DNA from 4 places in the Paenibacillus sp. FSL P4-0176 genome. Region 3 is predicted to be linked to each of the others. Evidence: predicted binding sites of a transcription regulator. Region 3 holds the regulator's gene; each other region holds the start of a gene.
What was found. The regulator Rex, encoded in region 3, represses fermentation and respiration genes when NADH is low (regulators of the CRP and FNR family bind a similar motif). The targets are predictions, from matches to a motif close to TTGTGAAATATTTCACAA.
Positions count from the first base shown of each region.

Region 1: the regulator Rex is predicted to act here: its motif matches at 1,273-1,290, upstream of pflB (formate C-acetyltransferase).
Region 2: the regulator Rex is predicted to act here: its motif matches at 1,998-2,015, upstream of nirB (nitrite reductase large subunit NirB).
Region 4: the regulator Rex is predicted to act here: its motif matches at 1,669-1,686, upstream of MKY95_RS15960 (cytochrome ubiquinol oxidase subunit I).

Region 1 is NZ_CP150242.1:4,807,303-4,810,485, reverse strand. It holds gene adhE (bifunctional acetaldehyde-CoA/alcohol dehydrogenase) at 1-886, shown strand, start outside; gene pflB (formate C-acetyltransferase) at 1,373-3,183, shown strand, end outside.
Region 2 is NZ_CP150242.1:5,237,361-5,240,543, reverse strand. It holds gene nirB (nitrite reductase large subunit NirB) at 1-1,908, opposite strand, end outside; gene MKY95_RS24450 (metal-dependent hydrolase) at 2,184-2,891, shown strand; gene MKY95_RS24445 (hypothetical protein) at 3,123-3,183, opposite strand, start outside.
Region 3 is NZ_CP150242.1:4,520,463-4,523,645, reverse strand. It holds gene dinG (ATP-dependent DNA helicase DinG) at 1-1,430, shown strand, start outside; gene MKY95_RS20715 (redox-sensing transcriptional repressor Rex) at 1,650-2,303, shown strand; gene MKY95_RS20710 (amidohydrolase) at 2,290-3,183, shown strand, end outside.
Region 4 is NZ_CP150242.1:3,510,529-3,513,711, forward strand. It holds gene MKY95_RS15955 (MFS transporter) at 36-1,430, shown strand; gene MKY95_RS15960 (cytochrome ubiquinol oxidase subunit I) at 1,764-3,128, shown strand; gene MKY95_RS15965 (cytochrome d ubiquinol oxidase subunit II) at 3,128-3,183, shown strand, end outside.

The sequences.
Region 1 (3,183 bases), 290 kb from region 3:
GAAACAAAAATTCATGGATATCCGCAAACGGATCTACAAATATCCACGTCTCGGCGTAAAAGCGAAATTTGTAGCAATCCCAACAACATCCGGTACAGGTTCTGAAGTGACATCGTTCGCGGTTATCACAGATAAAAATCAAGGTAACACCAAATATCCATTGGCCGACTATGAGCTGACTCCAGACGTAGCGATTGTCGATCCGGAGTTTGTATACTCCCTGCCTAGAACAGCGGTTGCCGATACAGGTATGGACGTACTGACGCATGCGATTGAAGCTTATGTATCTGTTATGGCAAATGATTACACGGATGGACTTGCGATCAAAGCAATCCAACTGGTGTTCCAATACCTGGAGCAATCTGCGCTGCAAGGCGATAAACTGGCACGTGAGAAAATGCATAATGCTTCCACAATTGCAGGTATGGCGTTTGCCAACGCATTCCTGGGCATTAACCACAGCTTGGCGCACAAATGGGGCGGTCAGTATCACACCGCACACGGACGCACCAATGCGATTCTTATGCCACACGTCATTCGTTACAACGCGAAAAAACCGACCAAATTTGCATCGTTCCCGAAATATTCGCACTTTGTAGCGGATGAGCGGTATGCCGAAATTGCCCGCATCTTGGGATTGCCTGCTCGTACAACAGAAGAAGGCGTAACCAGTCTCATCAATGCGATTCGCAAACTGAACAAAACATTGGGTATTGAAGAATCGTTCCAAGAGATCGGATTCGATGCCAAAGACTTTGAAGCACATGTCGATTATCTGGCAGACCGTGCCTTCGAAGACCAATGTACAACCGCCAATCCGAAGTTGCCACTGGTAACTGAACTGGCTGATGTATACCGCAACGCTTTCTACGGAAAGTTTGAATAATAAATTTAGAACAAAGCGTGCTTTACGGCAAGAAGATCAGGGTTCCCCGAGAGGGGAGCCCCGATTGCCGTCTTTAACATAATAACGGAGTGGGCAGAAAAAACTGAAGAAGCGGAGCGTTCGCCTTTATCCCCGGATTTTCCCCTTTGAAATATAAAATTGAAAAAATCCGGGGATAACAGCGATCGGAAGTTGTTCTGCCCGCGCAGTGGCTAAGTGTGAATTTACAGGGGTCAATGGGACACAGCGCAGGTGGAGTGAGTTAGTTCACTGGCTTTGTGACAAAAATCACAGATGATGAAAGCCCCAAGTCGTATACTGAAAATGTAAGAAAAACATTCATCCCGCGGTTCCGGTTCCCAAGTAGAGAGAACATGTTCCGGTTTATGTGAAACAATTCACATTAATCGCGGCTCTGGGCACACAATGCTACGAATGAAGCAAGATGTTATGTGTCCAGAAATCCAAATTAGTGGAGGGATTACGATGTCGGTGATTGAAAAAGATGTCAAACAACAAACAGGCTGGAGAAACTTTACCAAAGGAACATGGACCAAATCCGTAGATGTGAATGATTTTCTGGCACACAACTTGTCTCCGTATTACGGTGACGAAGCATTTCTCGCAGGTGCAACCCAGAATACCAAAGAATTGTGGGAGATCGTATCTGATCTGACCAAAAAAGAACGGGATAACGGCGGTGTCCTTGACGTTGACGTGAACACACCAGGTACTATTATTTCTCACCAACCCGGTTATCTGGATCAATCCAAAGAGCAGATTGTCGGCGTTCAGACCGATGCTCCGTTCAAACGTTCCATTCAACCAACAGGCGGAATTCGCATGATGATTGACGCATGTGAGGCATATGGCTTTGAAATGCCACAGGGCGTCATTGATATATTTACAAACATTCGCAAAACACATAACCAAGGTGTATTCGATGCTTATACTTCCGACATGCGTGCAGCGCGTAAAGCAGGAATTATTACAGGTCTGCCAGATGCTTACGGCCGTGGCCGGATCATCGGTGACTATCGTCGTGTAGCTTTGTACGGGGTAGACTTCCTGATTCGTAACAAAAAAGGCGAACTGAATGCACTCGAAGTTGATGTTATTGATGAAGATGTCATTCGTCTGCGGGAAGAATTGTCTGAACAGATTCGTGCATTGCAAGAATTGAAACAATTGGGCGATATGCACGGGTTCGATATTTCCTTGCCAGCGACAACAGCAAAAGAAGCATTCCAATGGTTGTACTTCGGTTATCTGGCTGCGATCAAAGAACAGAACGGTGCTGCGATGTCACTCGGACGTGTATCTTCTTTCCTGGATATCTACATTGAACGTGACCTGCAAGAAGGGATTTTGTCCGAAGAACAGGCTCAGGAATTGGTTGACCATTTCGTAATGAAACTGCGGATCGTCAAATTCCTGCGTACACCGGATTACAACGAACTGTTCAGTGGAGATCCAACATGGGTGACTGAGTCCATCGGTGGTATGTCCGTGAATGGTGAAACACGTGTAACCAAAAACAGCTTCCGTTTCCTGCATACACTGCACAACCTGGGTCCTGCACCAGAACCAAACTTGACTGTTCTCTGGTCAACGAAACTTCCAGAAGCTTTCAAAGATTATTGCAGTAAAGTATCCATCGAAACCAGCTCAATCCAGTATGAAAATGATGATCTGATGCGTCCGATCTACGGTGACGATTACGGTATTGCTTGCTGTGTGTCGGCGATGAAGATCGGGAAACAAATGCAATTCTTCGGCGCTCGTGCCAATCTGGCAAAAGCTCTCCTGTATGCGATCAACGGTGGTCGTGACGAGAAATCCGGAGCACAAGTTGGACCTGAGTATCCTGCCATTACTAGCGAAGTGCTGGATTACAATGAGGTTATGAAACGCTTCAAACCAATGATGGAGTGGCTGGCTAAGCTGTATATGAACACCCTCAACGTCATTCACTACATGCACGATAAATACAGCTATGAGCGTATCGAAATGGCATTACATGACCGTGACATTGTACGTACGATGGCTTGCGGTATCGCTGGTCTGTCGGTTACAGCAGATTCACTGAGTGCGATCAAATATGCCAAAGTAAAACCAATTCGGAACGAACAAGGCATCGCTGTTGATTTCGAAATCGAAGGAGACTTCCCTTGTTACGGTAACAATGAAGACAGCGTAGACAGCATTGCTGTTGAACTGGTCGAGAACTTCATGGGCATGATTCGCAAGCACAAAGCTTACCGTAACGCAGTTCCAACACAATCCGTTCTGACGAT
Region 2 (3,183 bases), 720 kb from region 3:
ACATGTTTTGACCGTACGCAGCGATTTGGCGTATGCATAACCTGAAGGCATATCCAGTTCAGCCCAGACTTTGGTCAGATCTTCTTTTTTGACACCAATCAAGTCGAGACGCTGACCGCCAGTCACTTTGACTGCTTTTACATCATATTTGACTGAAACGTCAGCGATGCGTTTGAGGTCCGCTGGTGTAGTCACCCCGCCGTACATCCGAGGTACAACCGTATACGTTCCATCTTTTTGAATATTCGCGTTCATCCGTTCGTTAACAAAACGGGATTCTTTCTCATCTTCGTGTGTGTCTGGTGCAATCATGCCAAGGTAGTAGTTGATCGCCGGACGACATTTGGAACAACCTTCTGGCTGACTCCAACCCAGTACATTCATGACCTCTTTGGTCGTTTGTAATCCTTTTTCACGAATCTCGGCTACAATCTCATCCCGTCCCATGGAAGTACATCCGCAGATGCCCTGTTTAGCCCCAGTACTGAAACTGTCTCCAAGTACATATTGCAGAATCTGTTCCACAACCGGTTTACACCCACCACAAGAGCGTGTTGCACCGGTACAGGCTTTGATTTCATCAACAGTGGTAAGGCCCTGGTTTGTAATTACATCAACAATGGCTCCTTTGGTTACCCCGTTACATCCACAGACGATTTCGTCCTCGGGCATCGTTTCAACAGAGGTTGCTTTCTTATGACCGCCGCAGCCTGTACCCATGAGTGAACCATACAATTCTTCGGTCATTTCGGTTTGATTTTTAATCAGTTTCTGCAATTCGGCAGAATCCTTAATGTCACCGAAGAGAACAGCGCCGACCATTTTATTATCACGAAGCAGAATTTTTTTGTAGGTCCGTTTCCAGTCATCTTTGTGCGAAATGACGGTGTGCTCGGGGCTGTCGATGAATTCACCAGTTGAAAACACGTCCACACCCGAAATTTTCAATTTCGTGGATACAACTGAACCTTCATAAGGAGCGGTCTCCACACCGCAGATATGTTTCGCCAGAATCATACCTTGTTCAAACAATGGGGCAACGAGGCCGTAACATACCCCGCGGTGCTCTGTACATTCCCCGACCGAATACACATTCTCAAGTGAAGTCTGCATATAGTCATTCACGACAATACCCCGGTTCACTTCCATACCGCTTTCGCGGGCTACAGCCGTATTGGGTTTGATGCCTACAGCCATGACCACAAAATCAACATTCAGAACCGTATCATCTGCAAAACGTATCCCTTCAACGCGTTCGCCGCCCAGCAGTTCGGAAGTCTGCGCACCCATCTTGAACCGGATACCCTGACGTTCGAGTTCTGCCTTCAACATGGATGAAGCTTGCGGATCAAGCTGACGCTCCATCAGATCTTCCATCAGATGCACTACGGTAACTTCCATGCCAAGTTGTACCAACCCTTTGGCAGCTTCAAGGCCTAGCAGTCCGCCCCCGATAACGGCCGCTCTTTTATACTGCTTAGCAGCTTTCAGCATGACATTGCAATCGGCGATATCGCGAAAACCAACAACACCCTCTTTGTCATGTCCCGGTACGGGGAGAATGAAGGAGTTGGAGCCTGTTGCAATGATGATTTTGTCATAAGGAACGCGAGTTCCATCTTCAGTCACAACTTCGTGTGTCTCGGCATCGATTCGTGTAACCGTTGTGCCTGTGTGCAGCGTAATGCCGTAATCTTCATACCAGTGAAGGTCGTTCAGCACGATATCGTCCAGTGTTTTGCTTCCTTCCAGTACATAAGACAACATAATGCGGTTGTAGTTAGGATAGGGCTCTGTGCCAAAAACGGTAATATCAAATCGCGTAGTTAATTTTAAAATTTGCTCAACGGTACTAATTCCTGCCATTCCGTTACCTATGATAACGAGTTTCTCTTTTTTTTCGTTCATGTGTGTATGCCTCCTTGGATAGACGCTGTACATTACCAACAATTTTAGTGGTTTATATTTGAAATTATACAAGTAGTTGACGATAGTTTATGTGATTTAATTCACTAATAAAGATAGAAGAGTCATAAATATAATAGTGTGAGCCCCATCACAGAAAGTTATATTTATTTTCATACAAATAAGAAATGCGAACTATTGTTCTTATTTTGTTTTCGTTGTAAAATCGGAACTGGGCCGTATTGTTCCCGATTTCTTCGAAAGGACGTTTTTGCATCATGATGGGAAGATCCCACCTTATTATCGGGACAGGCGTGTCGCTTTCTGTTCTGCAGTTGGCCGGTATGCCAGTGACCGCGCCAGCAGTTACGGTTGCTCTGATTGGTTCTTTATTGCCTGACATTGATGAGCCTAATTCGCTGCTGGTATCCAGAGCCTTGCCTAACAGTCTGATCAGGTTGTTACAGACGATTCTGTTGCCCACAGCTGTATTTGTGTACTTCTATGTTCATGCCAAACCATGGAACCTGTTGCTTGCGATCCTCATTGCGCTTGTGTCATTCCTGCCTTCGCGTTCGCTTCGCAAAGTGTTGATGTTTGCGATTGGACTTGGGCTGGTTTTCTATGGTCACGCGTTCGCACCGTGGAACTTGATTGCAGGCAGTTTGTTAATGCTCTGCACCACACTGACTCATAGGGGACTGACACATACCCTGTACGGAACCGCAATATGGGCGGGCTTGTTGTACAGCACGACCCAGCAGCAGGGACCGGAGATCTGGGTAGCGGGAGGCACGGCATATGCGATGCATCTATTGGCCGATTCACTAACCAATCGGGGTATTCGTCCGTTACCACCGCTCAAGTGGCGCATACGGGTGAATCTGATGAGTACAGGGACCAAGCGTGGGGCCGTTGTAGAGAATGTCTGCATTGTGCTTACTCTTATTCTGGCCTGGATTGCATTCTCACCGCTATTTCTATAGCCATCCAAAAACGCCAGCCCGCATATTGTGGGCTGGCGTTTACAGGTATGCATTTCATAATGAATAAATCGTAATAACTTAGCCAATTCAGGATTGAGAAGGAGAATCAGTCAGGTCGTCAATATCGGAAGAACCAAATACAAATAAAACAACAAGAATGACAATGATCAGTAGTTCAGCGAACCCATTTCCGTCAAAGTCAGACATCACTTCAACCTCATTTCTTGGCGTTTAGGAATTGATTCTCTGTTGGAAAGCCCGTATAACGTCATTCAACGTCATATCGCCACCG
Region 3 (3,183 bases):
CTGGTAAACATCTTGGAATGCATATGAAATATTTCACCTTGGTTCATACACTGACCCGCCTATTTAAAGACAGTCGTAATGGTCAGCTACCTATGCTTCGTTCGCAGTTTTCCGGGCATGAAAATTCGGTGCAATGGGGCTCCATGGTGGATCAGATGTTCCCGCTCGCTCTTGAAGTTAAGGAGCTGTGGGATCGTATGAGCGATGCCTTGTTTGGTCTCTTGCCTGAACGAAGTGATGCTTCACCGGGAGAGACGGGGCAATTTTCACTGCGTCTGAAAGCATCTCAGAAACCTGCAAAATGGCAGGAGTTGCAGGATCTGGAGAACCAGATCTATGTGACTCTGGGCGATTTGGTTCGCAAAGGGGACAAATTGCTGCTTGAAGTGAAAGAGGATCAGGATGATTATCAATCGGATAGTCTGATCACGGACATTACAGGATTGCTGAAAGATCTGACCACATTGAAGGAGAATCTACGTTTCTTCATGCGTATGGATGACGCCAAAACGGTGTACTGGATGGAAGCCAGCGGTCAGTTCCGCAGTAAATCTCTTCAGCTGTATGCCGTACCTGTAGATGTCAGTGCCCAACTTAAGGATTTATTTTTTGACAAAAAGAAAAGTGTTGTGCTTACATCGGCTACGCTCTCGGTAGATAAGTCATTCCAGTTCATGATTGAGCAGCTTGGCTTACAGGAAGCCTCTGAGAATAATCGGCTGTTAACGTCGATGCTGCCATCACCTTTCAACTATCGCGATCAGGCACTTCTGGTGATTCCGCGTGATTTCCCGAGTGTGAAGGGAAGTGTGGGTGATGCGCACTTTGTTAATATGCTGGTGCAATCACTTGCAGAGACGGCAATTGCTACGCGTGGACGCATGATGGTTCTGTTTACTTCATACAAGATGTTGCGACAGGTCTATGATCCGCTGAAGGAGGCACTGTCTGGCAACGACATCTCGTTGCTTGGGCAAGGCGTTGACAGTGGAAGTCGTTCCAAATTGACTCGCAGGTTCCAAGATGCCAAAGCAACGGTACTTCTGGGCACAAGCAGCTTCTGGGAGGGTGTAGATATCCCGGGAGAGGCGTTAACTTGTCTCGCTATTGTGCGACTGCCGTTCCAGCCACCGAATCATCCGTTGGTGGAAGCCAAGAGTGAGTTGCTTCAGGAGCAGAAGAAAAATCCGTTCATGAAACTGTCCGTGCCACAAGCGGTCATTCGTTTCAAACAGGGATTTGGCCGATTGGTACGTACAGCAAAGGACAGAGGAATTGTCATTGTTTATGATACACGGGTGATTGAAGCGTATTATGGTAAATTCTTTTTATATTCATTACCTGGACCCAAAATGGAGCATATGCTCACGGAGCAGATGGTTCCACGAATTACCGAGTGGTTGGAAAAACCTGCTAATGAACAAAAATAATGGTTGTTTTGTTCGTTATATCATTGCATGACACTATCGTTTGGCGTTAAACTTTATTAGATATTTCCGTATCCGATTAAAGCAGTTGCACGTAAGAACTTATAACCTAAATTACAAGGAGCATTCTGTATAAAATGTCACGTTTATCTTTGAGTTTTATACAGAATGCTCATCTTTTCATCTATTATTTTATCGTGGCCTTGGTAAGGGGGAGCAAGAATGAAATCGGATAAAATTTCGGAAGCGGTGGTACGACGTCTGCCTGTTTACTTGCGTTATTTGAACGAGTTGCATCAGCGTGAGGTGGCTACTGTTTCTTCTCAAGAGCTTGGACAGAGGCTGGATCTGAATCCGGCCCAAATTCGTAAAGACCTGGCTTACTTCGGTGATTTTGGTCGTAAAGGGATCGGGTATGATGTATCCTATTTGATCGAGAAAATTCGTCACATTCTCAAAATCGATCAGCAAATTAATGTAGCTCTGGTAGGAGCGGGTAATCTCGGACAGGCCTTGTCCAACTATAACGCGTATCTGAAAGACAACATGAAAATTGTTGCTGTATTTGATGCATACGGACCGAAGATTGGTAGTCAAATCAACAGTTTGACGGTAAAACCAATGGATGAATTGACGGAAGCGGTTAAAATGGAAAACATTCGCATCGGAATTATCACGGTTCCGGATACGGAAGCCCAAAATGTAGCCGATCAGCTTATTGAATCAGGAATTGAAGCGATCCTTAATTTTGCACCAACCATTCTAAAAACACCGCCGCATATCCGCATTCACCATGCTGACTTTACAACGGATCTGCTTAGTTTGGCCTATTACTTGGAGACTGGAAAGGACGACGAGGAAGATGACAACAAATAGATGGGTAATTCACAACGGCAAATTTGCCGTTAATGAAGGCGGCACAACATGGAACGTGGTCCACGGATACATGGTTGTTGAGAATGAAAAGATTGTGCATATTGGTGAGACATTGCCGGATGAAGACAAAAATTGTACCAAAGTGGATGGAAAAGGACTGTTCTTCCTGCCGGGTCTGATCAATACGCATGGTCATGCAGCGATGTCGTTGCTCAGAGGGCACGGAGACGATCTTGCATTGCAAGTATGGTTGCAGGAAAAAATGTGGCCGATGGAAGCGAAAATGACTTCAGAAGACGTATATTGGGGAACTTCGCTATCGGTGCTTGAAATGTTGAAAGGCGGAACTACAGCTTTCCTGGACATGTACGATCACATGGATCAAGTTGCCAAAGTTGTGGAGCAATCCGGCGTTAGAGCAGCACTGGCACGTGGTGTAATCGGGTTGTGCTCGGAGGAAGAACAATTGCGGAAGCTGGAGGAGTCGGCTGCGTTTGCGCGTGAGTGGAATGGACAGGCAGATGGTCGCATTACAACCGTAATCTCGCCACATGCACCATATACATGCCCTCCTGACTACATAGAGAAGCTTGTGCAGGTCGCGAACGACCTAAACCTTCCCCTTCATACACATATGTCGGAAACGCTTCGTGAAGTCGAGCAGAACGTGGCTGATTATGGACTGCGTCCTGTGGCACATCTGGAGAAACTGGGCTTTTTCTCTCGTCCATCCCTGGTTGCACATGCGGTGCATCTGAATGACGAAGAGATTGAGATTCTGGCCCGTCATGATGTGGCTGTATCCCATAACCCGGGAAGTAACCTGAAACTCGCTTCCGGTGTTGCGCGGGTACCTGCGTTGCTGAAAGCAGGAGTTACC
Region 4 (3,183 bases), 1.0 Mb from region 3:
AGTAAGATAACAGCAGAAGAGAGAGAGGTGCACCAATGAACGTTCGAAATAAAGGATTGATGTTAGCTGTTGGACTCGGAATTATGTTGAATCCGTTGAATTCCTCCATGATTTCGGTGGCAATCTCCAGGCTACAACAAGTGTATCAACTTAATTTTACAGCCGTTTCGTGGATTATTTTATCATTTTACATTGCCAGTGCTGTCGCTCAACCCGTCATGGGCAAGTGTAGTGATTTGTTTGGCCGCAGGAAGATCTTCCTCATGGGTCTTGTTATTGTTTTTGTATCGTCCATGCTAGCTCCATGGTCTTCCAGCTTTTCGTGGCTCATCGTATATCGGATCATTCAATCCATTGGTACTAGCATGATGGTGGCCGTCGGAATGGCGATTGTCAGAATGAACGTAACTGACAAGCAAGCATCCGCCTTGTCCACCTTGGCAATATTCCTTTCTGGAGCAGCTGCAATTGGACCTTTTATTGGTGGAGTATTAATTCATTGGTGGGACTGGCACAGCATATTCATCGTTAATATTCCGTTTGTCATGGCAAGCTTTTGGTTCGCCTGGAAAAAAATCCCGAAGGACGAGCCATCTCCGTCAACCTCTGGTCACATGTCCATTCGGCAATGGCTTGCGTTGATTGATGCATCAGGCATCCTGTTGTTTACTTTAGCTTTGGTGACTCTGCTCATCGGTTTACTTTCAGTAAATTCCGCAGGAGATGTTTCAACATGGCATCTGCTGACAGGAGGGATCGGGATAATTGCACTAGTTATATTCATCCGACATGAATTAAAAGCAGCCACACCGTTTATCCCTCTGCGAACGTTTGCCAGATATCCCGAAATGACGTGGGTCAATGTGCAATACATGCTGGTGAACATCCTGTTTTACGCTCTTTTTTTTGGAGTTCCTACGTACTTGAAGCAGGTACGTCATCTCAACGAAGTCTATACAGGAATGAGCATGCTAGCCTTGGGATTGTGTTCACTTATTATTTCTCCGATTGCAGGGCGCTGGATTGACAGATCGGGATCACGACCAGCTTTGATCGTTTCGGCTGGCTTAATGACATTCGGCTCTCTATTAATCGCAGTCATGAATGAAGCTTCCCCAATTGTCATTGTCATTGTTGCCTTAGCTTTATTTGGGATAAGCAACGGCTTAAACGCAGTTGGCATGCAAGCTGCCCTGTTTAAAAGCACACCCAAAGAAATGATTGGAGTCGCATCGGGTATTTTTAATACATCACGCTATCTGGGGACCATCTTATCGTCGTTATTAATTGGGATTGTCATGGGAGATACATTTAATGTGACAGGATTTCAGATGCTTGGAATCATCCTTACGGTATTAGCTGCATCACTGATCATCATGAGCGTACGTCGTGAGGCAGGTACGGTGAGTCCGGAGCAAGTAAGCAAGTAAAATAGCGAATCTGCCGTGCAATAGCACGTTTACACCCAATGAATCAATAGCTCCATTGGGTGTATTTTTTGTTTTTCACCAAGTTGTCAGAAAGAGTTGATCCTTTCTTGAACGTTTAGGGTAGAAGACGTGACTTTGATTGAATTAGGTAAAAATAAAGATATAATAATTTTGATTAATAGGCTTGGTTAGTACTTTAAGTGCATCAAGGTGTGGCAAGATATCGTCATACCTAACTTTGTGAAATTTTTCGCAACTCTGCATTGAGCTTGGCCAAAGCTGATATTGAATGTTTCTAAATTGAACAGAGTTTGAAAGGAGGCAACACAAAGAATGGCTATTGATACGGTTTTATGGAGCAGGCTAGTGACTGGTTTGACGCTCGGGTTCCACGTGATTTTTGCAACGCTTGGTGTCGGCGTACCTTTGATGATTGCTATTGCAGAGTTCATCGGCATTCGGAAGAAGGATCACCATTACATACTTATGGCAAAGAGGTGGTCCAGAGGGTTTGTCATTTCTGTCGCGGTTGGTGTCGTGACAGGCACAGCAATCTCACTACAGTTGGCCCTGGTATGGCCGAATTTTATGAAGTTGGCCGGGAATGTCATTGCACTGCCACTATTTATGGAAGTATTCGCGTTCTTTTTTGAAGCGATATTCCTGGGCATTTACCTGTATACGTGGGATCGGTTCAAAAATCCGTATATCCACTGGTTGCTGACTATTCCGATTGTCGCCGGGGCAGGCATGTCTGCTGTTTTTATTACAACAGTGAACGGATTCATGAACCAGCCTGAAGGTTTTGTCATGGAAGCAGGTCAATTCATGGCAGTGAACCCCGTGCAAGCGATGCTGAATACGGCGACGTTCTCCAAAGTGTTCCATGTATTAAGCTCGGCCTATCTGACAGGAGCTGCTCTGTTAGCAGGAATAGCAGCCTTTGCGATGCTGAGAAAAGGAGTGTCAGCCTACCACAAAAAAGGCTTGAATCTCATGATGGCCGTTGTGCTGGTATTCAGTTTATTAAATTCTTTAGCTGGAGATGTATCTGCCAAGTTTTTGGCTGAGCATCAACCGGAGAAGCTCGCAGCTGCCGAGTGGCATTTCGAGACGGAAAGCGGCGCGGATTTGATTTTTTTGGGATGGCTGAATGCAGAACATGAAATAATAGGTGCTCTTCATTTGCCGAAACTGCTCAGTTTCCTTGCCTTTGGAGACTTTAACGCTGAGGTTACCGGGCTAAACGAATTTCCACCAGATGAGCAGCCACCACTGCTTGTGCATTACTTGTTTGATCTAATGGCTGGAATTGGTTTCGCTCTGCTTGCTATATCAAGTCTGTACTTCCTGTTTGTATTCTGGAAGAAACGTAATCAGTTTAACAAGTGGATGCTTCGTATGGTTGCACTCAGTGCACCGCTTGCTTTTCTGGCCGTTGAGATGGGTTGGTTCTATGCAGAGATCGGGCGGCAGCCATGGATCATCCGAGGTTATATGCGAGTAGAAGAGGCCGCTACTTCTTCTCCGAGTGTGAGAATTTTATTTTTCGTCTTCTTGCTTCTCTACATCCTGCTAGGCGTTATGTGTGTCGTCGTACTGAGACGGTTGTTCAATAATAATCCTGCTGAACTCGAGATGGAGAAATGGTTGAAGGAGAAGCATGATCAATCAGCCAAGAAAGGGGATCAGGCATAATGAGTTATGAATTAATTGGTATTTCGGTACTCTGGCTGTTCTTGTACGGCTATCT